3 regions of the Streptomyces sp. NPDC046335 genome follow, and region 3 is predicted to be linked to each of the others. Evidence: riboswitches for the same ligand, from Rfam matches in the RefSeq annotation. Region 3 holds a riboswitch; each other region holds the start of a gene.
What was found. Region 3 has a riboswitch for cobalamin ahead of cobN (cobaltochelatase subunit CobN). Riboswitches for the same ligand answer to the same signal wherever they lie in the genome.

Region 1: linked by a shared signal. The riboswitch ahead of ACZ6JY_RS38000 (ABC transporter substrate-binding protein) and the one ahead of cobN (cobaltochelatase subunit CobN) in region 3 are both predicted to bind cobalamin.
Region 2: linked by a shared signal. The riboswitch ahead of ACZ6JY_RS10475 (energy-coupling factor ABC transporter permease) and the one ahead of cobN (cobaltochelatase subunit CobN) in region 3 are both predicted to bind cobalamin.

The regions. Positions count from the first base shown of each region.
Region 1 covers NZ_JBVJFF010000022.1:19,905-27,747, forward strand. Annotated here, with positions in the region: gene ACZ6JY_RS37970 (hypothetical protein) at 268-534, opposite strand; gene ACZ6JY_RS37975 (XRE family transcriptional regulator) at 725-1,456, shown strand; gene ACZ6JY_RS37980 (hypothetical protein) at 1,742-1,984, opposite strand; gene ACZ6JY_RS37985 (metallophosphoesterase) at 2,694-3,461, opposite strand; gene ACZ6JY_RS37990 (ABC transporter ATP-binding protein) at 3,638-4,432, opposite strand; gene ACZ6JY_RS37995 (FecCD family ABC transporter permease) at 4,471-5,493, opposite strand; gene ACZ6JY_RS38000 (ABC transporter substrate-binding protein) at 5,553-6,563, opposite strand; cobalamin riboswitch at 6,714-6,899, opposite strand; gene ACZ6JY_RS38005 (VOC family protein) at 6,907-7,335, opposite strand; gene ACZ6JY_RS38010 (AraC family transcriptional regulator) at 7,341-7,843, opposite strand, start outside.
Region 2 covers NZ_JBVJFF010000004.1:210,146-217,988, forward strand. Annotated here, with positions in the region: gene ACZ6JY_RS10440 (MFS transporter) at 1-7, shown strand, start outside; gene ACZ6JY_RS10445 (SRPBCC family protein) at 135-548, shown strand; gene ACZ6JY_RS10450 (TIGR03557 family F420-dependent LLM class oxidoreductase) at 595-1,575, opposite strand; gene ACZ6JY_RS10455 (GNAT family N-acetyltransferase) at 1,707-2,309, opposite strand; gene ACZ6JY_RS10460 (CsbD family protein) at 2,477-2,650, opposite strand; gene ACZ6JY_RS10465 (FUSC family protein) at 2,824-4,026, shown strand; gene ACZ6JY_RS10470 (SDR family oxidoreductase) at 4,174-5,100, shown strand; cobalamin riboswitch at 5,158-5,341, shown strand; gene ACZ6JY_RS10475 (energy-coupling factor ABC transporter permease) at 5,372-6,097, shown strand; gene ACZ6JY_RS10480 (energy-coupling factor ABC transporter substrate-binding protein) at 6,097-6,471, shown strand; gene cbiQ (cobalt ECF transporter T component CbiQ) at 6,478-7,227, shown strand; gene ACZ6JY_RS10490 (energy-coupling factor ABC transporter ATP-binding protein) at 7,224-7,843, shown strand, end outside.
Region 3 covers NZ_JBVJFF010000003.1:289,603-297,445, reverse strand. Annotated here, with positions in the region: gene ptlI (pentalenene oxygenase) at 1-551, shown strand, start outside; gene ACZ6JY_RS08195 (amidohydrolase) at 655-1,887, shown strand; gene cobN (cobaltochelatase subunit CobN) at 1,892-5,497, opposite strand; cobalamin riboswitch at 5,541-5,661, opposite strand; gene cobG (precorrin-3B synthase) at 5,776-7,089, shown strand; gene ACZ6JY_RS08180 (precorrin-8X methylmutase) at 7,101-7,727, shown strand; gene ACZ6JY_RS08175 (precorrin-2 C(20)-methyltransferase) at 7,724-7,843, shown strand, end outside.

The sequences.
Region 1 (7,843 bases), on a different contig from region 3:
CGCTCCTGCGCCGTCAGGAACGGAGGCATCTGCGTGGGCGACGGGACGTCGGGGATCACCGCCGCCCGGCTCTAGGGAACGGCCTCTTCCTCGTAGCGGACGTAGCCGAGACTGTCTCTGGCGGATGTGCGGACAGCGGCATGACCCGCATCACGAATCGGCACACTCCGCACAGGTAGATGATGCGCCCGCCGACGCTCGCCGCGTGCTCGATGGCGACGGCCACCGCGTCGCTCGTCTCGTCGTCACACTCGCGGCAGACCTGGATCACGACGGCCGCCTCACAGTGACGGGGGCGCATACGATCTCGTCCGGCGCGGCCAGGCGGACGTGCTCCGGGCGGACCTCGCTCTCGCGGCCTCCCATCGGGGGCCTGATCTGCACGAACGGACCGCAGGCACCCATGAGCCTGCCCAGGCGCCGCCTGTTCTCGTCGATGACCAGCGCGCCGACGCCCAGCTCTTCGACCACGGCCCTTGCCGCTGCTCCGGCCACCATTCCCTGTACTTGTCCCCGACCGATACTGTCGACCATGTCGACGCTCCTCCAAGCGTTGGCCACGCCTCCGGACGTTCGCGCGTCGCGGGGGTCTTTATCTCGATCCTGAACCCCCGTCAGGGACGTATCTCGCCGTTCCTGAGGACAGTTGGAACGCCTGGGCGCTACCTTGAAGAAGGCCCAAATGTCTCGGGGGACTACCTTGAACACAGCCTTGCGATCAGCTATGGATTCGGCCGGACAGTCGCCGCGCCGATTGGCTGCGCGCCTCGGGGTAACCGGCAAGACCATCGAGCGGTGGCTGTCGGACGAAGACCTGGTTCCGCACGCACGGAACAGGCAGGACGCCGCAGAGGCGTTGGGAGTGGACGAAGAGATGCTGTGGCCCAAAGTCGTCAAGGAACGGATCAAAACAGGGGGCGACCTGGAGATCGTCCAGTCGTACGCATACCGGTCCGCCGCGCCATCGTCGCTATGGGCAGACCTCACACAGAACGCGGCCCACGAAATCCTCTTCGCGGGCTACACGAACTACTTCCTGTGGAGCCAGGTCCCCGCCTTCTCCGAGATGCTGCGCCGTAAGGCCGCGTCCGGCTGCCGCGTCCGCTTCCTGATCGGCAACCCAGAGGACGAAGTGACGCGGCATCGCGAGTCCATCGAGGACACTGCCCTGAGCGTCTCGACGCGCTGCCGGATCACCCTGGAGGCGCTCGGCCGGCTGGGGACCGTCGAAGGACTCGAAGCCCGCTTCAGTGCACCGGAGGACGCGGCGAACCACGTGTCCCTGTCGGTCTTCCGCTTCGACGATCACGCTCTCGTCACGCCGCACCTGGCTCGCCTGGTCGGTCATGACTCTCCGCTCCTGCACCTGCACCGCCGCGCTGACAGCGGCATGTTCGACCGCTTCCGCGATCACGCTGAGGAGCTGTGGGAACGCGGCGTCCCGGTCACCCAGTGATCGCCTAACAACGGGCGCGTAATGCGCTGCAACGGGGGGCGTTGCAGGGTGTTGCGCGCTTGGTCCACTGCGCGAAGAGCAACGCAACAAGGTGCTTGGTGACAGTGAAGAACGAGGCGCTCACGGTCACACCGGGAAGGGATCAAGGACCTGACCCGCACGTTTGCCCGTCTGCACCAAGAATCGACAGAGGGAAATGCGGGCGATAGGCGCACAGGGTCCTCCTGGCATGCACTCCTATTCGCAGTGCAAACAAGTCCGCAAGCCACTTGAGGCGGACTTCACTCAGGAATAGCACCACGCCCACTGGTCATGCCCAGTCATGAGTGCGGCGATCCGACGCCGTGGAGAAGGGGCGCCGGGGATCATGCGGTTGTTGGCCGTCGCTGCCGCATTGACCGAGCCATCCATGTTGCTCAGTTCGTTCATGGCATTGGTCAGCGGATAGGGAGGATTGCCGGCCAGCTCGGGGAACTTGAGTGAGCCGTAAAAGCGCTTGTCTGCGGCCCTCGGTGCGTTCGGCGCCATGCCCTACGAAGGCCCTTAGCGGCAGGTGCGCAGGCAGTTGATGTGCGTCCTTTCGCCAGCATTCGCCACCCCGGAACTACGGGCTGCGCTACTGGAGCGCCCGCTACGTTGCGGAGAGCCCGATGCGTTCTCTCCCTGCACGCCCACCTCGACCAGGTGGGTCCCAACAAGGTTGGGAACGACGAGAGACGGGAGATCGGGCGAGATGGAGCGATCAACGCGACGGAGGAAGTGCCGCAAGCGAAGCCAGTTACCGGACTGGGTTCAGCTCGCGACCCTGCTCCTCACTGCGGTCACTGCCATCGCGGGGTGTGTCGAGCACTTTGCGTGACACGTCAGGGAGAGTCCGGACGGCTGGTGGGGCAAGCGAGCCCGACCGCTTTCCACTCGGCCGGACCCGCCTGCGGCCCTGCACGGGGGCCTGGCCTCGGGGTGCTTCCCGGGGCCAGGTCCTATGCAGCGCCGGAGCCATCCAGCTCCTCAACGAGCAAACACCAAGTCGACGGGAGCATCAAGCATCCGCAGCCCCGTCCATGATCAATATCATGGCGCAATGCCGTCGCGAACCCCTGGCGTTAGGGGGTGGCGCGGGCCTCACCGGACATAGATCTTTCAGAATGCACTGGTGACAGCCCTGCAAGGGGTGGCGAACCCTGGCGTATAGCGTCGTTGGCGGCCGACGGGGAGGAGTGAGGGCGGCCGGACCGGCTCAGGTGAGAGGGATGACGCGGTAGTGCGTCGTCAGGCGGCCGTCCTGGTCCAGGACGTGGAAGGCCACTGCCGGGGGCAGGTCCTTGTGTACGTGGTGGGTCGCGTGGGTCTGGTGTTCCCAGGGGAGGCGGAGGGTCGAGACCACGCCTGGGGCCACCAGGAGGGGTTTGCCCGCGAACGTCGTTGCCGCGGCGGTGTGTGCGTGGCCCGCCAGGAACGCCGTCACGTTCGGGTGCCGGGCGGTCAGGGCGGCCAGGCGCTCCTCGTCGAACTGGCGGATCTCGTCCACGTACGGCGTGTGCAGCGGGACCGGTGGGTGGTGGAAGGCGATCAGCGCGGGGACGTCGGGGGCCTTTGCCAGTGTGTCCGACAGCCACCTCAGGGTCTCGTCCTCCAGTCTGCCGTGGTGCTTGCCGGGGACCGACGTGTCGCACAGGGCCAGGACGAAGCGGTCCGTCACGTACGACTGGTTGACCGGGGCCTGGCTCGTGGGCTCCGCCAGCAGGTGTTCGCGGTGGGCGGGGCGCACGTCGTGGTTGCCGGGGCAGGTCAGCAGGGGGTGGCGGGTGGCGAGGAGTTTGCGGGCCTCCGCGTACTCGGACGGAGTCCCGTGGTCCGTGACGTCGCCGGTGACTATCACCGCGTCCAGGTCGTAGGGGAGGTCGTTGAGGTAGTCCATCACCGCGCGGATGCGGGCCTTGCTGCGGCCGCCGTCCTCGGGACGTGTGTCCAGGTGCGTGTCGCTCAGGTGGGCTATCACCGACACCGCCGCCGACAGCGACTCCGCCTCCGCCTCCGCCGACTTCATCCGCGCTTCTGGCATCGCTTCTCGTTTCTTCCGTGCGGTTCTTCTTGCTTCTTCCGGGGAATCTACGGGGCCGAGTTGGGTGCGTTAAGGGCCAGTTGGGCGCGTCTGGCCTGGTTGCGGGCGGCGCTGCGGGCTCAGGCGCGCAGGAAGCGGACCGACGGGGCGCCGGTCTCCCCCGGGGTCACCACCGCCCGTACCCCGTACACGTCCGCGATCAGCTTCTCCGTGATCACCTCGGCCGGAGTGCCCGTCGCGTACGCCCTGCCGTCCTTCAGGATCAGCAGGTGGTCGCAGAACATCGCCGCCAGGTTGAGGTCGTGCAGGGCGATCACGCTGGTGACGGGGAGTTCGGCGACCAGCGTGAGCAGGTCCAGTTGGTGCTGGATGTCCAGGTGGTTCGTCGGCTCGTCCAGGAGGAGTTCGCGGGGTTCCTGGGCCAGGGCCCGTGCGATCTGGACGCGCTGGCGTTCGCCGCCGGAGAGGGTGTGCCAGGACTGGGTCGCCCGGTCCACGAGGCCGGTGCGGGTCAGGGCCTCGGTCACCGCCCGTTCGTCCTCGGGTGACGGGGCCGACCATGCGCGGCGGTGCGGGATGCGGCCCAGGCGGACCACATCTCGTACGGTCAACTCGACCTGGGTCGTGGCGTGTTGTTCCACCACCGCTATGCGTTGCGCCACCGTGCGGCGCGGGGTGTCCGGCAGGGGCCGGCCGTCCAGGGTGACGATCCCGGAGGCCGGGGCGAGGACTCCGGCGAGGATGCGCAGCAGCGTGGACTTGCCCGAGCCGTTCGGGCCGAGGAGCCCCACCGTGGCGCCGGGCGGCGGGGCCAGGCTGACGCCGTCGACGACGAGACGGCCGCCGGCCTCCCGGGCCACGCGTTCGGCGCGCAGACCTTCCCCGGCCGAAGCCCCCAGACCGGCCGAAGCCACCGAAGCTGCCGGAACAGCCGAAGCCCCCGTCCCGGACCTCACGACACCCTCCGCGTCCGGTAGAGCACCGCCACGAACGCCGGTACTCCGATGAGTGACGTCACCACGCCCACCGGCACCTCCTGGGGGTCTAGGGCCGTGCGGGCCAACGTGTCCACCCAGACCAGGAAGACCGCTCCGGCGAGCGCCGTCACGGGGAGCAGCCGGGCGTGGCCCGAGCCGACGAGCGCGCGGGCCGCGTGCGGCAGGACCAGGCCGACGAAGCCGATGGCGCCCGCCGAGCTGACGAGGGCCGCGGTCAGCAGCGCCGTCACGCAGAGGAGGACGAGGCGGGTGCGGGCCACCCGTACGCCCAGTGTCGCCGCCGCCTCCTGGCCGAACGCGAAGGCGTCGAGCGTACGGGCGTGGCCCAGGCAGATCAGCAGCCCCAGCGCGAGCACCGCGCCGCACATCCAGACGTCCGTCCAGCCGGCCCCGCTGAGCGAGCCAAGCAGCCAGAACAGCACGCCACGGGTGGTCTCGGCGTCGCCCGCGGTGAGGATCACGAACGACGTCAGCGCGGAGAAGAGCTGCATGGCGGCCACGCCGGACAGCACCACCCGGTCCGTGGAGCCGCCCAGAGTGTGGCTCAGGAGCAGCACCAGGGCGAACGAGCAGAGCGCCCCGGCGAAGGCGCCCGCCGAGATCGACAGCGCTCCCCCGCCGACGCCGAGGACCACCACCGCGACCGCGCCCGTGGACGCGCCCGAGGACACCCCGAGCACGAACGGATCGGCGAGCGGGTTGCGGAGCAGGGACTGCATGACCGCCCCGCAGACCGCGAGGCCCGCGCCGCAGACCGCGGCGAGCAGGGTGCGCGGCATCCGCAGGTTCCAGACGATGCCGTCCCTGATCGGGGTGAGCCGCGTCTCTCCCCAGCCGAGGTGCGCGGCCACCGCCGACCACACGTCGGCCACGGAGATGTCGGCGGGGCCGATGGTGACGGCCACCGCCACGGAGAGCACGAGTACGGCGGCTCCGGCCGGCCACAGCAGGCTTCGGCGCAGCAGAACCCTGCGCATCAGGCCCCGGCGCAGCAGACCCAGGCGAGGCAGCTTCCGCGCCACAGGAGCGGCGGACGTCACTTGACGAGCCCGAACTTCCGCAGCCCGGCGGCCACTTGCTCGATGCCGTCGACGGTACGGATCGTGGGGTTCATCGCCTGGCCGCTCAGCAGCACGTACCGCTTCTTCTTGACGGCGGTCAGGTTCTTGGTCGCCGGGTTGGACTCCAGGAACCTGATCTTCGCCGCGGCGGACTCCGCCGACTGCGACTTGCGGGTCAGGTCGCCGATGACGAGGACGTCGGGGTCGCGGTCGGCGACGGTCTCCCAGTTGATCTGGGGCCACTCCTCGTGGGTGTCGTCGAAGACATTCTCGGCGCCGAGCTCGCGCGTGATGATCCCGGGGGCGCCGCAGCAGCCCGCCATGTACGGGGCGTCGGAGTTGGCGAACCAGTAGAGGAGGGAGGTGTCGGAGGCGTCGATGTCCTCGGTGGCCCTGGCCACGCGGCCCTTCAGCTCCGCCACCAGCTTCTCGCCGCGCTTCTCTACGCCGAAGACCTTAGCCAAGTCCCGTACCTCGCCGTAGACGGTGTCCATGGTGAGGGTCTTCACGCGCTTGCCGTCGCCGCCGCCGTCGTTGTCCTTGCCCGCGCAGTCGCTGGGCGAGACGTAGACGGGGACGCCGACGTCGGTGAACTTGGCGCGGTCGGCGACGCCGCCCTTGCCGACGGTGTAGAGGAAGGAGGCGCTGACGAAGTCGGGCTCCTTGGAGAGGACCTTCTCCATGGCGGGGTAGCGGTCGGCGAGCCGCTCCACCCCGGCGTTGTCCTTCTCCAGATTCTTCAGGACCGGGTCGGTCCAGGTGCCGGTGCCCGCCATGCGGTCGGCGAGGCCGAGGGAGAGCAGGATCTCCGTGGAGCCCTGGTCGAGCGAGACGGCTCGCTGCGGCGGGGCCTTGACCTCGGTCTTCTCGCCGCAAGAGGCGACTGTCACGGGGTAGCCGTCCCGCGCGGCCCCCGCCGTCCTCGCCCCGTCGGCGGAACCGCCGCCGCAGGCGGTCAGCGTCGCGAGCACTCCCGCGCAGCACAGGGCGAACGGGACGAACCGGTTGAACGGGGAGGACAGAGAGAGCGGGGGAAAGGGGAACTGAAGTATTCGGGCTTTCGAGGACACGTGATCCCTTGAGTCTCACGGCTCATACGCGGAGCCTGGCCTGCGTCACGGCCCCTGCCGCCCGGTGTGCGGGCAGAGGCGCCAGCAGGTCTTCGGACTCGGGATCGACCGGGCGGAGCGCCTTCCCGGGCGTCCGTGGACGCCCAGTGGCCATGTGCTCCGCCCGTCCCCCTCACCGCTGCGCGTCAGTTCCGGATTCGCACCGGATTCCCTGGCCCAGGTGTGGGTTTGACTGGCTTGCGCAAGTTATCACGCGGGCTCAGGGGGTCTTGCCGGGCCTCGGCTCCCCGCGGTAGGTGCCGAAGAACCAGCGGTTGCCCTCGGGATCGGCGATGCCGAATTCGCGACTGCCGTACGGTTTGTCCTCGATCTCCCTGATGATCTCCACGCCGGCCTCGGTGAGGCGGGCGTACAGGGCGTCCACCTGGTCGGTGACGACGTAGGCACCGGAGGCGCCGGGCTTGCCGCACGCGCCGTCGGCCGCGGCCGGGTCGTACGAGCCGAGCATGATGCCGCCGCCCTCGGGCCAGTCGAGCTGGGCGTGGGCGACGCGGCCGCCGTCCTCGTACACGGCGGTGCGCAGGAAGCCGACGGTGCCGACGAAGAAGTCGATCAGGGCGTGGGCGTCCTCGGCCTGGAGGGTGGGCCAGATGGTGGGGGCAGGTGTGGTGCTCTGGGTGGTGTCCATGTCTCTTACTCTCCGTCCGGCGCGTGCGCCCCGGCTTGGATATTCCGGCACTCTTCGGCCAGCCAGCCGGTGGGGCTCGCTCCCGTGTACTGCCGGAAGTCCCGTACGAGGTGGGAGTGGTCGTAGTAGCCGCAGTCGGCCGCGGTCCGTGCCAGGTCCTGCGGGGCGCCCTTCGCGGCGGCGCGGGCCACGGCGGCCTTGGCGTGCTGGAACCGCATCAGGCGCGCCGCCTGTTTCGGGGCGAGGCCCGTCTCGGCGCGGAACAGCGAGGTCAGGCGGCGTTCGCTGAGCGCCACGTGGCGGGAGAGGCCGCCGAGGGTGCCCGCGCCGCGGTGCCTCGCCAGCCAGGCCCAGGCCTCGGCGACCTCCGGGCGTACGGAACCGGCCGCCCGGTCGTCGGCGGCGCGGCGGCGCAGATAGGCGGAGAGGGCGGCGAAGCGGTCCTCCCAGTCGTCGAGCTCGCAGAGGTGCTCACGGAGCTCGGCGGCGCGCTCGCCGAACACGTCCG
Region 2 (7,843 bases), on a different contig from region 3:
CGGGTGACCGCGGAGCCGATGGGGCGATGGGGCGGCGATCGGGTGGTTTTGCGCCGCCGCGGCTTCAGTGCCGGATGGCCGGGCATGCGTTGTGTCGTGTCCCGTATGCCACCGAGCCGAGGAGCGGTACCGCGATGACCGAGTACGAGCGTTCGCGCACGATGCCCGCACTGCCGGAGCACGTCTTCGACCAGGCCGCGGACGTCGGCCAGATGGACACATGGCTCCCCCGCGACCTGCACGTCGACGCCGGGGAGCTGCCCGCGGTCACCGTGCACGAGGACCGCACCGACCAGGACGTCTCCGCTCTGCTGCGCGCCCAGAAGGACCAGATGCGCCTGGAGTGGGGCACGCGCGAGCAGGGCAGCTACACCGGCTGGCTCCAGGTCGCGGGCATGAGCACGGGGACCAGCGAGGTGACGGTGCATCTGTCGTTCTTCGAGGACAGCCACGACCCGGGCGAGCAGGCCGTGCACAGCGCCCTCGACAGCAGCCTGGAACGCCTGGAGGAGCAGGTGCGGCTGCGCGTCGACAACGCGGCGGGCTGACCCGCCGCCCTGTTCGGTCACCTGGGCCGGGGCCGGGGCCGCGAGATCAGGCCTGTGCTCCGCTCGGCCGCAGGGCGCGCATACGCCCGTCGAGCTCGCGTTGGTAGAAGTCGACGAAACCGTCGGGGTCGGGGCCCGCGTTCTGCATGACCAGGCGGTCGAAGCCCGCGTCGACGAACTTCTGCGCCACCTCGACGTACCGGGCGGGGTCCGTGCCGCAGGCGAACTTACCCAGGATGTCCTCCTCGCGCACGGTCGACGTGGCGGCGTCGAAGTTGACCGGGTTGGGCAGCTCGCTCATGACCTTCCAGCCGGTCAGCGCCCACCGTGAGGTCTCCAGGGCGGCCTTCGCCCCGGTGTGCTCGTCGGGCGCCCAGGCCATCGGCACCTCCGCGTAGGCCGGGCCGCTGCCCCCGGCCTCCTTGTACTGCCGGACGATCTCCGGCTTCTCCTCCGTCGCGAACAGGCCGTCGCCGAGCTCAGCGGCGATGCGCGTCGACGCCTTGCCGCTGGCCGCCACCGCGATCAGGGGCAGCTCCTCGGGGAGGTCGAAGACGCGGGCGTCCTCAAGGCGCAGGTGCTTGCCCTCGTACGACCGGTAGCCCCCGCTCCAAAGCAGCCGGATGATCTCCAGGGCCTCCCTGAACATCTCGTGCCGGGTGCGGACGGTGTCGGGGAAGCCGCGGCCGACCACATGCTCGTTCAGCCGCTCGCCCGAGCCGACGCCCAGCACGAAGCGGCCGTCCGAGACGAGGGCGAGGGTGGCGGCGGCCTGCGCGATGATCGCCGGGTGGTAGCGCACGGTCGGGCAGGTCACTCCCGTCGCCAGCTGGATGCGCGAGGTCTTGGCGGCGATGGTGCCGAGCACGGTCCAGGCGAACGGCGAGTGGCCCTGGTTGTCGAGCCACGGGTGGTAGTGATCGCTGATCTCGACGAAATCGAAGCCGGCTTCCTCGGCGAGAACCGCCTGCCGAACCAGTTCCTTGGGGCCGAATGCCTCGGCGGCCAGCTTGTAACCGATCTGCATTGCTTGCTCCTCGTTTCCTCGTGCGACGGCACCGTTTTCGTCCGCACCGAGGTACCCGGCGATTTCGACGCTTAACGCGCGCCTGTTCTCCCCATTCTTTTCATCCGGTCAGGTGCGCCGCATCCCGAGATTTACGCCGCGATACGGGGTTCACGCCGCATGGCCCACAGGACCGGACCGCCTCCGGGCAGCCGCGTCTCTTCCTGCACGGAAAAGCCGAAGTGCTCGTAGAAAGGCAGATTGGACGGCTTGGAGGACTCCAGGCGGACGGGCAGACCCGCCGCGTCGGCCTGGGCGAGTCCTGACCGCAGCAGGTTCGCCCCGTGCCCCTGACCGCGGGCGGCCGGATCGGCGCCGACGACGGCCAGGTACCAGTGTTCTTCCTCCGGCGTGTGCTCGGCGGCGGCCATGGCGGCGTCACGGAACAGTTCGGCGCGCTCGCCCAGGATGACCTGGAGCTCCTGGACCGTCTCCGCGTCGGGCACGGCCTTGGCCCGGCCCTCCGGCGGCACCCAGAAGGCGGCTGCGGCGCCGGTGCGCTCGCAGACGCCGTGGTGGACGTACTGCCTGGTGAAGAGCGTGGCGAAGTACCGCCCGAGGCCCGCGTTGCGCGAGGCGGCGTCGGGGAAGAACCAGCGCATCATCGGGTCGTCGTCGAAGGCGTCGGCGAGGACGCGGCTGATGAGCGGGGCGTCGTCGATCGTGGCCTGCTGTGGGCTGTTCGATATCGGCATACGGGCATTCTGCACCGCTGATGATCTTGGCTCGGGGCGGGGGTGGCCGGGAGCGCACGCGCGCGGCGGGCTTCCCGCGCGGCACGCGACGGGGCGCGGCGCCCCCCTCACATTAAAGACGGGCGCCCCCTCGCATAAAGGGGGCGCCCGCCATGATGTGCCGCCGGTCAGTGCTTGCCGGTGTCCTTGATCTTTTCCTTGGCCTGACGGGCGTCACCCTTGGCCTGTTCGGCACGGCCCTTGGCGGTGAGGCGTTCATTGCCCACGGCGCGTCCTGCGGCCTCCTTGACCTTGCCGCTGATCTGCTCGGTCTTCGCCTGGTTCTTCTCGTTGGCGGCCATGTCGCTCACCCTCCGATGGTTCGGGATTGTGTGCTGCGTATACGCGTGGCCGCCCATGGACGATGTAAACGTGCCTCACCGAGAGAATTCGGCGGCCGGGATTTCCGCGTGTCACACCGGTCCGGCTGGGAACCCCGCATGCGGGAACAGTGCGGAACGGATCGGAGCGGGGCATGGCCGGCGAGGACGAGGGGCAGCGGACGCCGGGTGCTGTCCGGCGCTGGTCCGGCCGGGCGCGGGACTGGTGGCAGCGGGCCCTGGCGACACCCGGCTACGAGCGTCACACCCTGCTGCTCATCTTCAAGAGCACGCTGGCCGCGACCCTGGCCTGGTTCATCTCCTACGACGTGCTGCACACGACGTCACCCGCCTTCGCGCCGTTCTCCGCGGTGCTGATCATGCAGGTGACGGTCTATCAGTCGCTGCTGCAATCGCTGCGCTACCTGGCGGCCGTGGCGGTCGGCGTGGCCATGGTGGCGGCCCTGGGATTCATGATCGGATCGGACCTCCTGACGTTCGTGCTCGTGGCGGTCGTCGGCCTGACCATCGGGCGCTGGCCCGCGCTCGGCTCCCAGGGCTCCCAGGTCGCCACCGGAGCGTTCTTCGCCTTCTCCGTCTACGCCCTCGCCTCCACCGGCAGCGAGAAGATCACCCAGCTGGGGCAGATCGTCCTCCTCGTCCTGATCGGCTGCGGCATCGGCGTCATCGTCAACCTCACGGTCGCCCCGCCGATGCGGCACAGCAGCGCGGAATCCGGCCTCCGCACGCTCTCCGCCGCCCTCGGCGACCTGGTGAGCGACATGTATCCCGTACTGCGCGAGAACGAGATCGACGCCGACCACTGTGCCCATTGGCACAGCAGGGCGGAGCAGACCGGCGGCATGATCACACAGGCGCGCGACGGTTTCCGTACGGCCGAGGAGAGCCTCTACTACAACCCCCGGCTGCTGTTGCGCAGGAAGCGGGGCGGCCATGTCTCGTTCGAGGGCTACGGCGCGGTCCTCGAAGCCCTGGTGCGCGCGCTCTACCAGGTCTCGTCGCTGACCCGCAGCCTCGACCAGTGGACCGAGCAGGAGGAGGGCAGGCTCGACGACGGCGCGTTCTTCGGCAGCTACGCCGACTTCCTCGAAAGCATCTCGAAGATCACCGACGTGCTCGCCGAACTCGACGAGAACTCCCTGGCCGAGCAGGCCCGGCACCTCGGCGAACTGGCCGACGACGCCCAGGGCCGCGCCCGCGCGGTGACCGAGCAGGCGGCCCGCTCCGGCCTGCCGCTGGCCGACCCGGCCCGCCCGTACGGAGTCCTCGTCGTCGAGGCGAACCGCCTCATGGAGGAGTTCCAGCACACCTGCGACGTGCTCAAGGACACGTGCTGACCTCCGGCCCGTGGTGGCCCCAGGACCCTCCGAGAGCCGTTCGCACCGTTTGTGCCCCGGGGGACACGGGCACCCGACCCGGGTCACCGATCTTGGGCGGCACGCGGCACCGGCCGCCCATGCCCGACTTCCGCAGGAGGCCTCCCCATGCAAGAGGGCCAGCACGACGCCCGCACGAGCGACCACGGCACGCCGCAGGTCACGTCCGAGCCGACGCCTCCGTTCCCGGGGGACAAGCACGGCCCGCCGCCCGGCGTCGAGGCCGACATGTCCCCGCGGCCCCGCTACGAGGCACCGCGGTACAAGGCCGCCGACAAGCTGCTCGGCAAGGTCGCGCTGATCACCGGCGGCGACTCCGGGATCGGCCGGGCCGTCTCCTGGCTCTACGCGCGCGAAGGGGCCGACGTCGCCATCGTCCACCTGCCCGAGGAGCAGCAGGACGCCGAAGAGACCCGGCGGCTCGTCGAGAAGGCCGGACGCACCTGTCTGCTGCTGCCCGGCGACGTGAGCGACGCCGACTTCTGCCGCGACGCCGTGGCACGCACCGTGGCGGAGTTCGGCACGCTGAACATCCTGGTGAACAACGCCGCCTACCTGAACAGCAAGCTGGAGCTCGAGCAGCTCAACGCCGAGGACTGGGACCGCACGTTCAAGACGAACGTGTACGCCTACTTCCACCTGGTCATGGCGAGCCTGCCGCACCTGGACGCGGGCGACGCGATCATCGCCACGGCCACGGAGGAAGCCCTGAAGGGCAGCACCACGATGATCGACTACGCGGCTTCGAAGGCGGCCCTGATCACCTTCACCAAGTCGATCGCGCCCCACCTCGCCAAGCGGGGCGTCCGCGCCAACGTCGTCGCCCCCGGACCCGTGTGGACGGTCCTCAACACGGCCGACCCGCACATGCCCAAGGACGGCCTCTCCCAGGTCGGCAGCGAGACCCCGCTCGGCCGTCCCGCCCAGCCGGAGGAGCTGGCGCCCGCCTACGTCTACCTGGCCTCCGACGCGGACTCCAGCTTCACCGTGGGCGAGGTCCTCGCCGTGACGGGCGGTGAGACCGACACGCGCTGACCGCGGCCCGACACCGCGATGACCTGCGGGCGAGTTGTCATGCCTCCGGCTCTCGCACTACTGTCACCACGCCTTGGTGCTCGGGAAATCCGGTGTGATGCCGGTGCGGCCCTCGCCACTGTGATCGGGATGTCCGGCTCCAGCCCTCGCGGCAGCCACTGGGCGCACACGCGCCCGGGAAGGCGGAGTTCGGGCGGTACTACCCGTCAGCCAGGAGACCGGCCAAGGCACGTCGTCCATCCACGAGGTGCTGGAGAGGGTCTGCTGAGCCATGCACATTGCCGAGGGTTTCCTCCCGCCGGCGCACGCCATCGCCTGGGGCGTAGCGTCCGCGCCGTTCGTCGTCCACGGAGTCCGCTCCCTTACGCGTGAGGTCAAGGAGCACCCCGAGAGCACCCTGCTCCTGGGTGCGTCCGGAGCCTTCACCTTCGTCCTGTCCGCACTGAAGATCCCGTCGGTCACCGGAAGTTGCTCGCACCCGACGGGCACCGGCCTCGGCGCGATCCTGTTCCGCCCGCCGATCATGGCGGTGCTCGGCACGATCACGCTGCTGTTCCAGGCGCTGCTGCTCGCCCACGGCGGGCTCACCACGCTCGGCGCCAACGTCTTCTCCATGGCGATCGTCGGGCCCTGGGCCGGATACGCCGTCTACCGGCTCCTGAAGCGGTACGACGTGCCGCTCATGGTGGCGGTGTTCTTCGGCGCGTTCGTCGCCGACCTGTCCACGTACTGCGTCACCAGCGTCCAGCTCGCCCTCGCTTTCCCCGACCCCGGCAGCGGATTCATCGGCGCCCTGGGCAAGTTCGGCGGCATCTTCGCCGTCACCCAGATCCCGCTGGCGGTCAGCGAGGGACTGCTCACCGTCCTCGTGATGCGGCTCCTCGTGCAGTCCAGCAAGGGAGAGCTCACACGGCTCGGCGTACTGCTCCAGCGCAAGCGGACGGCCAAGGCCACCGACACGGACAACACCAGGACCGAGACGGGGGCCAGCGCCTGATGAGCCGGAACGCGAAGATAAACACCCTGCTGATCGTCATCGTCGCCGCCCTCGCGGTCCTGCCGCTCGTGCTGGGACTCGGCGACCACAAGAAGGAGCCGTTCGCGGGCGCCGACGCCCAGGCCGAGACGGCGATCACCGAGATCGACCCCGACTACGAGCCCTGGTTCTCCCCGCTGTACGAACCGCCGTCCGGCGAGGTCGAGTCGGCGCTCTTCGCCCTTCAGGCGGCGCTCGGCGCAGGCGTCCTCGCGTACTACTTCGGGCTGCGCAGGGGGCGCCGCCAGGGCGCGGAGCGCGAGCGGGTGCGGGACGGCCACGCCGAGCCGCCCGGCGACGCGGCGGACAGCCGCAACGGGGCCGGGCAGGCCTGATCCGCGGTGCTGCCCATCGACGCGGCGGCGCACAGCAGCCGCTGGCGCCGCCGTCACCCCGTGGACAAGGCCGTGCTCGGCCTCGGCCTCACCGTCCTCGCCATCTCGCTGCCGCCCTGGCCGGGCGCGGCCCTCGTCCTCGTCACCGCGCTCGTGGTGCTGCTCGGCCCCGCGGGCGTGCCGCCCCGCAAGCTGTGGCGCGCCTACCGCGTGCCGCTCGGCTTCTGCGTCACCGGAGCCCTGACCCTGCTCGTCCAGCTCGGCGGCCCCGACGGGTTCGTCACGCTCGCCGAAGGCGGCCCCGCGCGCGCCGGGGGGCTGCTGCTCCGGACCTCGGCGGCCTCGCTCGGGGTGCTCCTGTTCGCCTTCACCACGCCCCTGTCGGACCTGCTGCCCCGCCTGGTCGGGGCGGGGGTGCCGGCGCCCGTGGTGGACGTCGCCCTCGTGACGTACCGGATGAGCTTCCTGCTCATGGACTCCATGGGGCGCGTCCGCCAGGCGCAGGCGGCGCGGCTCGGCCACACCACCAGAGCCGCCGCCTGGCGGTCGCTCGCGGGGCTCGGCGCCACCGCGTTCGTGCGCGCCTTCGACCGGGCGGGGCGGCTTCAGGCAGGGCTCGCCGGGCGCGGCTACGACGGCACGCTGCGGGTGCTCGTGCCCGAGGCGAAGGTCTCCCGGCCCTTCGTGGCCGCCGTCGCGGTCCTTCTCCTGGGCCTGATCGCCCTCACCCTCGTACTGGAAAGGTTCCTTCCATGAGCGAGCCCCTGGTGGCGCTGCGCGCGGCGTCCTACGCGTACGAAGAGGGGCCCGCCGTGCTCAGCGGCCTGGACTTCGACGTCGCCGAGGGACGCGCCCTCGCCCTGCTCGGGCGCAACGGCAGCGGCAAGACCACCCTCATGCGGCTGCTCAGCGGCGGACTCCGCCCCAGCGAGGGCGAGTTGACGCTCGGCGGAGTCCCGGTGACGTACGACCGCAAGGGGCTGACCCGGCTGCGTACCACCGTCCAGCTCGTCGTGCAGGACCCCGACGACCAGTTGTTCGCCGCCTCCGTCGAGCAGGACGTGTCCTTCGGTCCGCTGAACCTCGGGCTGCCCGACGCCGAGGTGCGGGCGCGGGTGGCCGAGTCGCTGGCCGCCCTCGACATCGGGGCGCTGGCCGACCGGCCCACCCACCTGCTCTCCTACGGTCAGCGCAAGCGCACGGCCATCGCGGGCGCCGTGGCGATGCGCCCGCGCGTGCTGATCCTCGACGAGCCGACCGCGGGCCTGGACCCCGAAGGGCAGGAGCGCCTCCTCGCCACCCTGCGGGGCCTGCGGGACACGGGGACGACCGTGGTGATGGCGACCCACGACGTGGACCTGGCCCTGCGCTG
Region 3 (7,843 bases):
CCTGGATCTTCTACCTGCTCTCCAAATACCCGCGGATCGAGGAACAGCTGTACGCGGAGATCGACGAGGTCCTCGAAGGCAGGGCCCCGGAGTTCGACGACGTCGCCCGGCTCCAGCTCACCGACCGCATCATCACCGAGACCCTGCGGCTCTACCCGCCCGCCTGGCTCTTCACCCGGCTGACCTCCACCGACCTCGACGTGGCCGGGCTGCGGCTGCCCGCGCAGAGCACCGTCGTCTTCAGCCCGGCGGCCGTGGCGCTCGACTCCGGGTCCTTCCCCGGGGAGCGCCGGTTCGACCCCGACCGCTGGCTGCCCGACCGGGTGACGCCGCAGGCCCGGCAGTCGTTCATGGCCTTCGGCACCGGCGCCCGCAAGTGCATCGGCGACCTCTACGCCCGCACCGAGGCCACCCTCGCGCTGGCCACCATCCTCAGCAAGTGGCGGGTCACCTGCGAACCCGGCGTCGACGTGCGCCCCGTCCCGCTGGCCACCGTCTACCAGCCGCGCACCCTGCGCCTGCGGCTGACCGCCCGTACTCCGGGGGCGTAGGGAGCGGCGGGGGCGGCGTGGCGGGGCGGGAGTGGTGCGTACGTCCATGGAGGGTTCGTACGTACAGTGACGGGCACCGCAGCGAGACAACGAGGAGCGTGCCATGCCCGACGACCCCGCACTCACGGGAGACCTCGCCGACCTCTACCGCGACCTGCACGCCCACCCCGAGCTGTCGTTCGAGGAGCACCGCACCGCCGCCGAGGCCGCCCGTCGCGCCGCCTCGTACGGCTACGAGGTCACGACCGGCGTGGGCCGCACCGGCGTCGTGGCCGTGCTGGCGAACGGCGAGGGCCCGGCCGTCCTGCTCCGCGCCGACATGGACGCGCTCCCGGTCGCCGAGGGCACCGGCCTCCCGTACGCCTCCCGCACCGCGGGCGTCATGCACGCCTGCGGCCACGACATGCACGTCACCTGCCTGCTCGGCGCGCTGAAGCTGCTCGCGGACCGCCGCGAGGAATGGTCGGGGCGGATCGTCGCGGTGTTCCAGCCCGCCGAGGAGGCGGGGCAGGGCGCGCAGGAGGTGATCGCCGACCGGTTCTACGAGCGGTTCGGCATCCCCGACGTCGTCCTCGGCCAGCACGTCGCCCCGCTGCCCGCCGGCATGATCGGCGCCCACGCGGGCCCCGCCTTCGCGGCCACCGACGCCCTGCGGGTGCGGATGTTCGGCAAGGGCGGCCACGGCTCACGCCCGGAGGCGACGATCGACCCGGTGGTGATGGCCGCGTCCACGGTGATGCGGCTCCAGACGGTGGTGTCCCGCGAGGTCGCGGGCGGCGAGACCGCCGTCGTCACCGTCGGCGCGCTGCGGGCGGGCACGAAGCACAACATCATCCCCGACGAGGCCGAGCTCCAGCTCAACATCCGTACGTACACCCCCGAGGTCCGCACCCGCGTCCTCGCCGCCGTCGAGCGGATCATCAAGGGCGAGGCGGCCACGGCCGGCGCGGAGCGGGAGCCCGAGATCACGGAGATCGACGCCTTCCCCGTCGTCGTCAACGACGCGCACGCCGTGGAGAAGACGATGGCCGCGGTCGGCGCCGTCATCGGGGCGGAGCAGATCATGGACCCCGGCCAGGTGACCGGCAGCGAGGACGTCGGCTGCTTCGCCACCTCCGCCGACCGTGAGATCCCGCTCTGCTACTGGCTGCTGGGCGGCGCGGACCCGGCGAAGGTCATGGCCGCGCGACAGGCGGGCACCTTCGAGCGGGACATCCCCTCCAACCACTCGCCGTTCTTCGCCCCGCTGATCGAACCGACGATCACCACCGGGGTCACGGCGCTGACGACGGCCGCCCTCGCCTGGCTGGACGGCCGTCGCGCGCACACCGGCTGAGGGCTCAGCCCTCGTCCTCCAGGTCGCCCTCGGTCTCCAGGTACGCCTGCCGCAGCGCTTCGAGCACCGCCGGGTCCGGCTTGGCCCACATGCCGCGCGACTCCGCCTCGAGGAGCCGCTCGGCGATGCCGTGCAGCGCCCAGGGGTTGGCCTCCTGGAGGAACTGCCGGTTGGTGGGGTCGAGGACGTACGTCTCGGTGAGCTTGTCGTACATCCAGTCGGCGACGACGCCCGTCGTGGCGTCGTAGCCGAACAGGTAGTCCACCGTCGCGGCGAGTTCGAAGGCGCCCTTGTAGCCGTGGCGGCGCATCGCCTCGATCCACTTCGGGTTGACGACGCGGGCGCGGAACACCCGCGAGGTCTCCTCGACCAGCGTGCGCGTGCGGACCGTCTCGGGGCGCGTGGAGTCCCCGATGTACGCCTCGGGGGCCGTGCCCCGCAGCGCGCGCACGGTCGCGACCATGCCGCCGTGGTACTGGAAGTAGTCGTCCGAGTCGGCGATGTCGTGCTCGCGCGTGTCGGTGTTCTTGGCCGCCACCGCGATGCGCTTGTACGCCGTCTCCATCTCGGCGCGCGCCGGGCGCCCTTCGAGCCCGCGGCCGTACGCGTAGCCGCCCCACACCGTGTACACCTCGGCGAGGTCCGCGTCCGTGCGCCAGTCGCGGGAGTCGATGAGCTGGAGCAGCCCCGCGCCGTACGTGCCGGGGCGCGAGCCGAAGATGCGGGTGGTGGCCCGGCGCTCGTCGCCGTGCTCGGCCAGGTCGGCCTGGGCGTGGGCGCGTACGTAGTTGTGCTCGTCGGGCTCGTCCAGCGAGGCCGCGAGGCGCACCGCGTCGTCGAGCAGGCCGATCGTGTGCGGGAACGCGTCACGGAAGAAGCCCGAGATGCGCAGCGTCACATCGATGCGCGGGCGGCCCAACTCCTCGTACGGGATGGCCTCAAGGCCGGTGACGCGGCGTGAGGCGTCGTCCCAGACGGGGCGGACGCCGAGCAGCGCCATGGCCTCGGCGACGTCGTCGCCCGCCGTGCGCATGGCACTCGTACCCCACAGGGAGAGGCCCACGGAGGTGGGGTAGTCGCCGTTGTCGTTCTTGTACCGCTCGATGAGCGAGTCGGCCAGGGCCTCGCCCGTCTCCCAGGCGAGCCGGGAGGGGACGGCCTTGGGGTCGACGGAGTAGAAGTTGCGGCCGGTCGGCAGGACGTTGACCAGGCCGCGCAGCGGGGAGCCCGAGGGGCCCGCGGGGACGAAGCCGCCGTTCAGGGCGTGCACGGAGTGGTCGAGCTCGGCGGTGGTGGCCGCCAGGCGCGGCACGACCTCGCGGGCCGCGAACTCCAGGATGGCCCTGACCTGCTCGCTCTGGTCGGCGGGGACGGCGGCCAGGTCCCAGTCCGCGTCGTCCATCGCCTGGACGAGGGCGCGGGCCTTCGCCTCGGCCTCGTCGGCGCTCACGCGGGTCGCGGCGGACTCGTCGAGGCCCAGCGCCTCGCGCAGGCCGGGCAGGGCCGAGGTGCCGCCCCAGATCTGGCGGGCGCGCAGGATCGCCAGGACGAGGTTGACGCGGGCCGCGCCCGCAGGGGCGGTGCCGAGCACGTGCAGACCGTCGCGGATCTGCATGTCCTTGATCTCGCAGAGCCAGCCGTCGACGTGCAGCAGGAAGTCGTCGAAGCCGTCGTCGTCCGGGCGGTCCTCAAGACCGAGGTCGTGGTCGAGCTTCGCCGCCTGGATGAGGGTCCAGATCTGCGCCCGGATCGCGGGCAGCTTCGCCGGGTCCATGGAGCTGATCTGCGCGTACTCGTCGAGGAGCTGCTCCAGGCGCGCGATGTCGCCGTAGGAGTCGGCGCGGTCCATCGGCGGGACCAGGTGGTCGATGAGCGTGGCGTGCACGCGGCGCTTGGCCTGCGTGCCCTCGCCCGGGTCGTTGACCAGGAACGGGTAGACGAGCGGCAGGTCGCCGAGCGCGGCGTCGGGGCCGCAGGCCGCCGAGAGGCCAGCGTTCTTGCCCGGCAGCCACTCCAGGTTGCCGTGCTTGCCGAGGTGCACCATCGCGTCGGCGCCGAACCCGCCGTCGTCGGCGGACGCGGCGATCCAGCGGTACGCGGCCAGGTAGTGGTGCGAGGGCGGCAGATCCGGGTCGTGGTAGATCGCGATCGGGTTCTGGCCGAAGCCGCGCGGCGGCTGGATGAGGATCAGCAGGTTCCCGCGGCGCAGGGCCGCGAGGACGATGTCGCCCTCGGGGTCACCGCCGTCGCCCACACGGGAGCGGTCCAGGAACATCTCGCCGGGCGGCGGCCCCCAGTGCTCCTCGACGGACTCCCGCAGCTCCTGCGGCAGCGTCGCGTACCAGCGCTTGTAGGCGGCGGCCGGGATGCGGACGGGGTTGGCGGCGAGCTGCTCGTCGGTGAGCCAGTCCTGGTCGTGGCCGCCCGCGTCGATCAGCGCGCGGATCAGCTCGTCGCCGTCACCGGAGACCAGGCCCGGGATGTCCTCCGTGGGCCCGAAGTCGTAGCCCTCGTCGATGAGCCTGCGCAGCAGCGCGACGGCGGACGCGGGGGTGTCCAGGCCCACCGCGTTGCCGATGCGGGAGTGCTTGGTCGGGTACGCGGAGAGCACCAGGGCCAGGCGCTTGTCGGCGGCCGGGATGTGCCTCAGGCGGGCGTGCCGCACGGCGATCCCGGCGACGCGGGCCGCGCGCTCCGCGTCGGCGACATAGGCGGGCAGGCCGTCCTCGTCGATCTCCTTGAACGAGAACGGCACGGTGATCAGCCGCCCGTCGAACTCCGGCACCGCGATCTGGCTTGCGGCGTCGAGCGGCGAGACGCCCTCGTCGTTCTCCTGCCAGGCCGAACGCGACCCGGTCAGGCAGAGCGCCTGGAGGATCGGCACGTCGAGGCCGGTCAGCGCGCCCGCGTCCCAGGACTCGTCGTCACCGCCGGCCGACGCCTCGGCGGGCTTGGTGCCGCCCGCCGCGAGGACCGTCGTCACGATGGCGTCCGCCGCGCGCAGCTCCTCGATCAGCTCCGGCTCCGGGGCGCGCAGCGAGGCCACGTACAGCGGCAGCGGGCGGGCGCCCGCGTCCTCGATCGCGCCGCACAGGGCGTCCACGAACGCGGTGTTGCCGCTCATGTGGTGGGCGCGGTAGTAGAGCAGCGCCACGGTCGGGCCTTCGACGTCACGCGCGGCGCGCTCCAGCGGGCCCCAGGACGGCGCGGGCGCGGGCGGCTCGAAGCCGTGGCCGGTGAGCAGCACGGTGTCGGAGAGGAAGCGGGCGAGCTGCTCCAGGTTGGCGGGGCCGCCGTGCGCGAGGTAGGCGTGCGCCTCGGCGGCGATGCCGACCGGCACCGTGGAGGAGGCCATGAGCTGGGCGTCGGGCGCCTGCTCACCGGTGAGCACGACCACCGGCAGACCGCTGGCGGTGAGCTGGTCAAGGCCGTCCTGCCAGGCACGGACGCCGCCGAGGAGGCGTACGACGACCAGGTCGGCGCCGTCGAGAAGGGAGGGCAGCTCGGCGAGGTCCAGGCGGGAGGGGTTGGCGAACCGGTAGTCGACCGGACCCCCCGCCGCGCGGGCGCTGAGCAGATCGGTGTCGGAGGTCGACAGCAGCAGAAGCATGCGGGCGCAGGCCTTCCTCGGGGTGTCCGCGCCCCGGGTGGTCGTATGGACGGCAGGAGTTCCTGGCTCACCCCACGTGGGTGGGGCTCACAGTGGCGGGACCGCGCCGGATTCGCACCGGGCTTCCTCCTTCGGGCCCCTGTCGGGCCCACGCCGTCGCTGGCGTCGGCGGACCTGGCGGACCGCCGTCTGCATAGTAAGTCCTGCCCGCGCCGGAGCGGGCGCCCGCCCGCCCCGAAGGCCCTCGTCGGGAGGCGACCGCCCGCAGGCGCGTGGGTATGCTCGCCGCCATGCCGCCCACCCGAGCAACCTCCACGAACAAGGGCGAATCCCTCATACGTGACCGGGGCGACGCCTGTCCCGGAGCCCTGCGCCCGCACCTCGCCGACGACGGTGCGCTGGTCCGACTCCGGCTGCCCGCAGGGCTTCTGACCGGCCGTCAGGCGCTGGTCCTTGCCGACGCGGCGGAGCGCCTGGCGGACGGCCGGCTCAGCGTCACCTCGCGCGGCAACGTCGAGCTGCGCGGCCTCGCCGAAGACTGCGGCTCCACCCTGGCCGCGCCGCTCGCGGACGCCGGCCTGCTGCCCTCCGCGCGCCATGAACGCGTACGGAACATCGTGGCCTCCCCGCTCGCCGGAATCGACGAGAACGGCCTCGCGGACGTGCAGTTGTGGGCCCGTGAGCTGGACGGGCTCCTCTGCGCCGAGGAGTGGACCACCGCGCTGTCCGGCCGCTTCCTGTTCGCCCTCGACGACGGTCGCGGAGACATGGCGGGGCTCGGCGGCGATGTGACCTTGATCGCAGAATCGGGCGGGACGGCGGTCGCGCGGGTCGGGGCCCTGGCGGTGCGGGTGGCCGCCGCGGACGCCCCGCGCGCCGCCCTCGCCGCGGCCGGGGCGTTCCTCGCCGCGGCGCGCGAGGCGGGCAACGGGGCCTGGCGGGTACGGGAACTGCCTCCCGGCCGCGACGCGGGGGTGGCCGAGGCGCTGAGGCGGGCGTCGATCCCGGCGGTGCCGGTGACCGGGGCGGAGGCGGAGGAGCCGCTCGTGGCGGTTCCGCCGCTGCCCGGGGTCATCGGCCGCGCCGTCGCCGTCAACGCCCCGCTCGGCCGGGTCACCGCCGCCCAGTGGCGGGCCCTTCTGCCGCTGCCCGCCGACGAACTGCGGGTTACCCCGTGGCGCGGCTTCGTCCTCCCCGGCTTCGCCGACGCGACGGCGGCCCGCGACCGCCTGGCCGCACTGGCCGACGCCGGGTTCATCACCGACCCCGCGTCGCCCTGGCTCGGCGTCGGCGCCTGCACCGGACGCCCCGGCTGCGCCAAGTCCCTCGCCGACGTCCGCGCGGACGCCGTGCCGGCCCCCGGCGGCCTGCCCGTCCACTGGTCGGGCTGCGAGCGCCGCTGCGGACACCCGCGCGGTGACTGGGTCGACGTACTCGCCACCGGCGAAGGGCGGTACGAGGTGACGGCCCGCACCGGCGGCACGGCGGCCCCCGTGACCGGCACCACCCTCACCGAGGCGGTCACCACGGCACGTACGGCACAGGCACGTACGCGTACGACATCGGCAACCACAACAACGGCCACGAAATGAGCGAGAGCACAGTGTTCGACTACGAGAAGGACGGCGCGGCGATCTACCGCGAGTCCTTTGCCACCATCCGCGCGGAGGCGGACCTCGCGGGTCTGCCCGCCGACGTCAGCCAGGTCGCGGTGCGGATGATCCACGCCTGCGGCATGGTCGACCTCGTCCGCGACCTCGCCTTCAGCCCCAGCGTGGTCGCCGACGCCCGCAAGGCGCTGCGCGACGGCGCCCCGATCCTGTGCGACGCGAACATGGTCGCGAGCGGCGTCACGCGCAAGCGGCTCCCGGCAGGCAACGAGGTGGTCTGCACCCTCACCGACCCGTCCGTGCCCGACCTCGCCGCGCGGCTCGGCACCACCCGCAGCGCCGCCGCCCTGGAACTCTGGCGCGACCGCCTCGAAGGCTCCGTCGTCGCCATCGGCAACGCGCCCACCGCGCTCTTCCGCCTCCTGGAGATGATCGAGGCGGGCGCGCCGCGCCCGGCCGCCGTGCTCGGTATACCGGTCGGCTTCGTCGGCGCCGCCGAGTCCAAGAACGCGCTCGCCGAGCACACCTCGGGCCTTGAGTACCTGGTCGTACGGGGACGTCGCGGCGGCAGCGCGATGGCCGCGGCGGCGATCAACGCGATTGCGAGCGAGGCGGAGTGAACACCGAGACCACTGATCCGGGGAAGCTGTACGGGGTCGGGCTCGGCCCCGGCGACCCCTCCCTGATGACCGTACGGGCCGTCGAGGTCATCGCCGCCGCCGACGTCGTCGCGTAC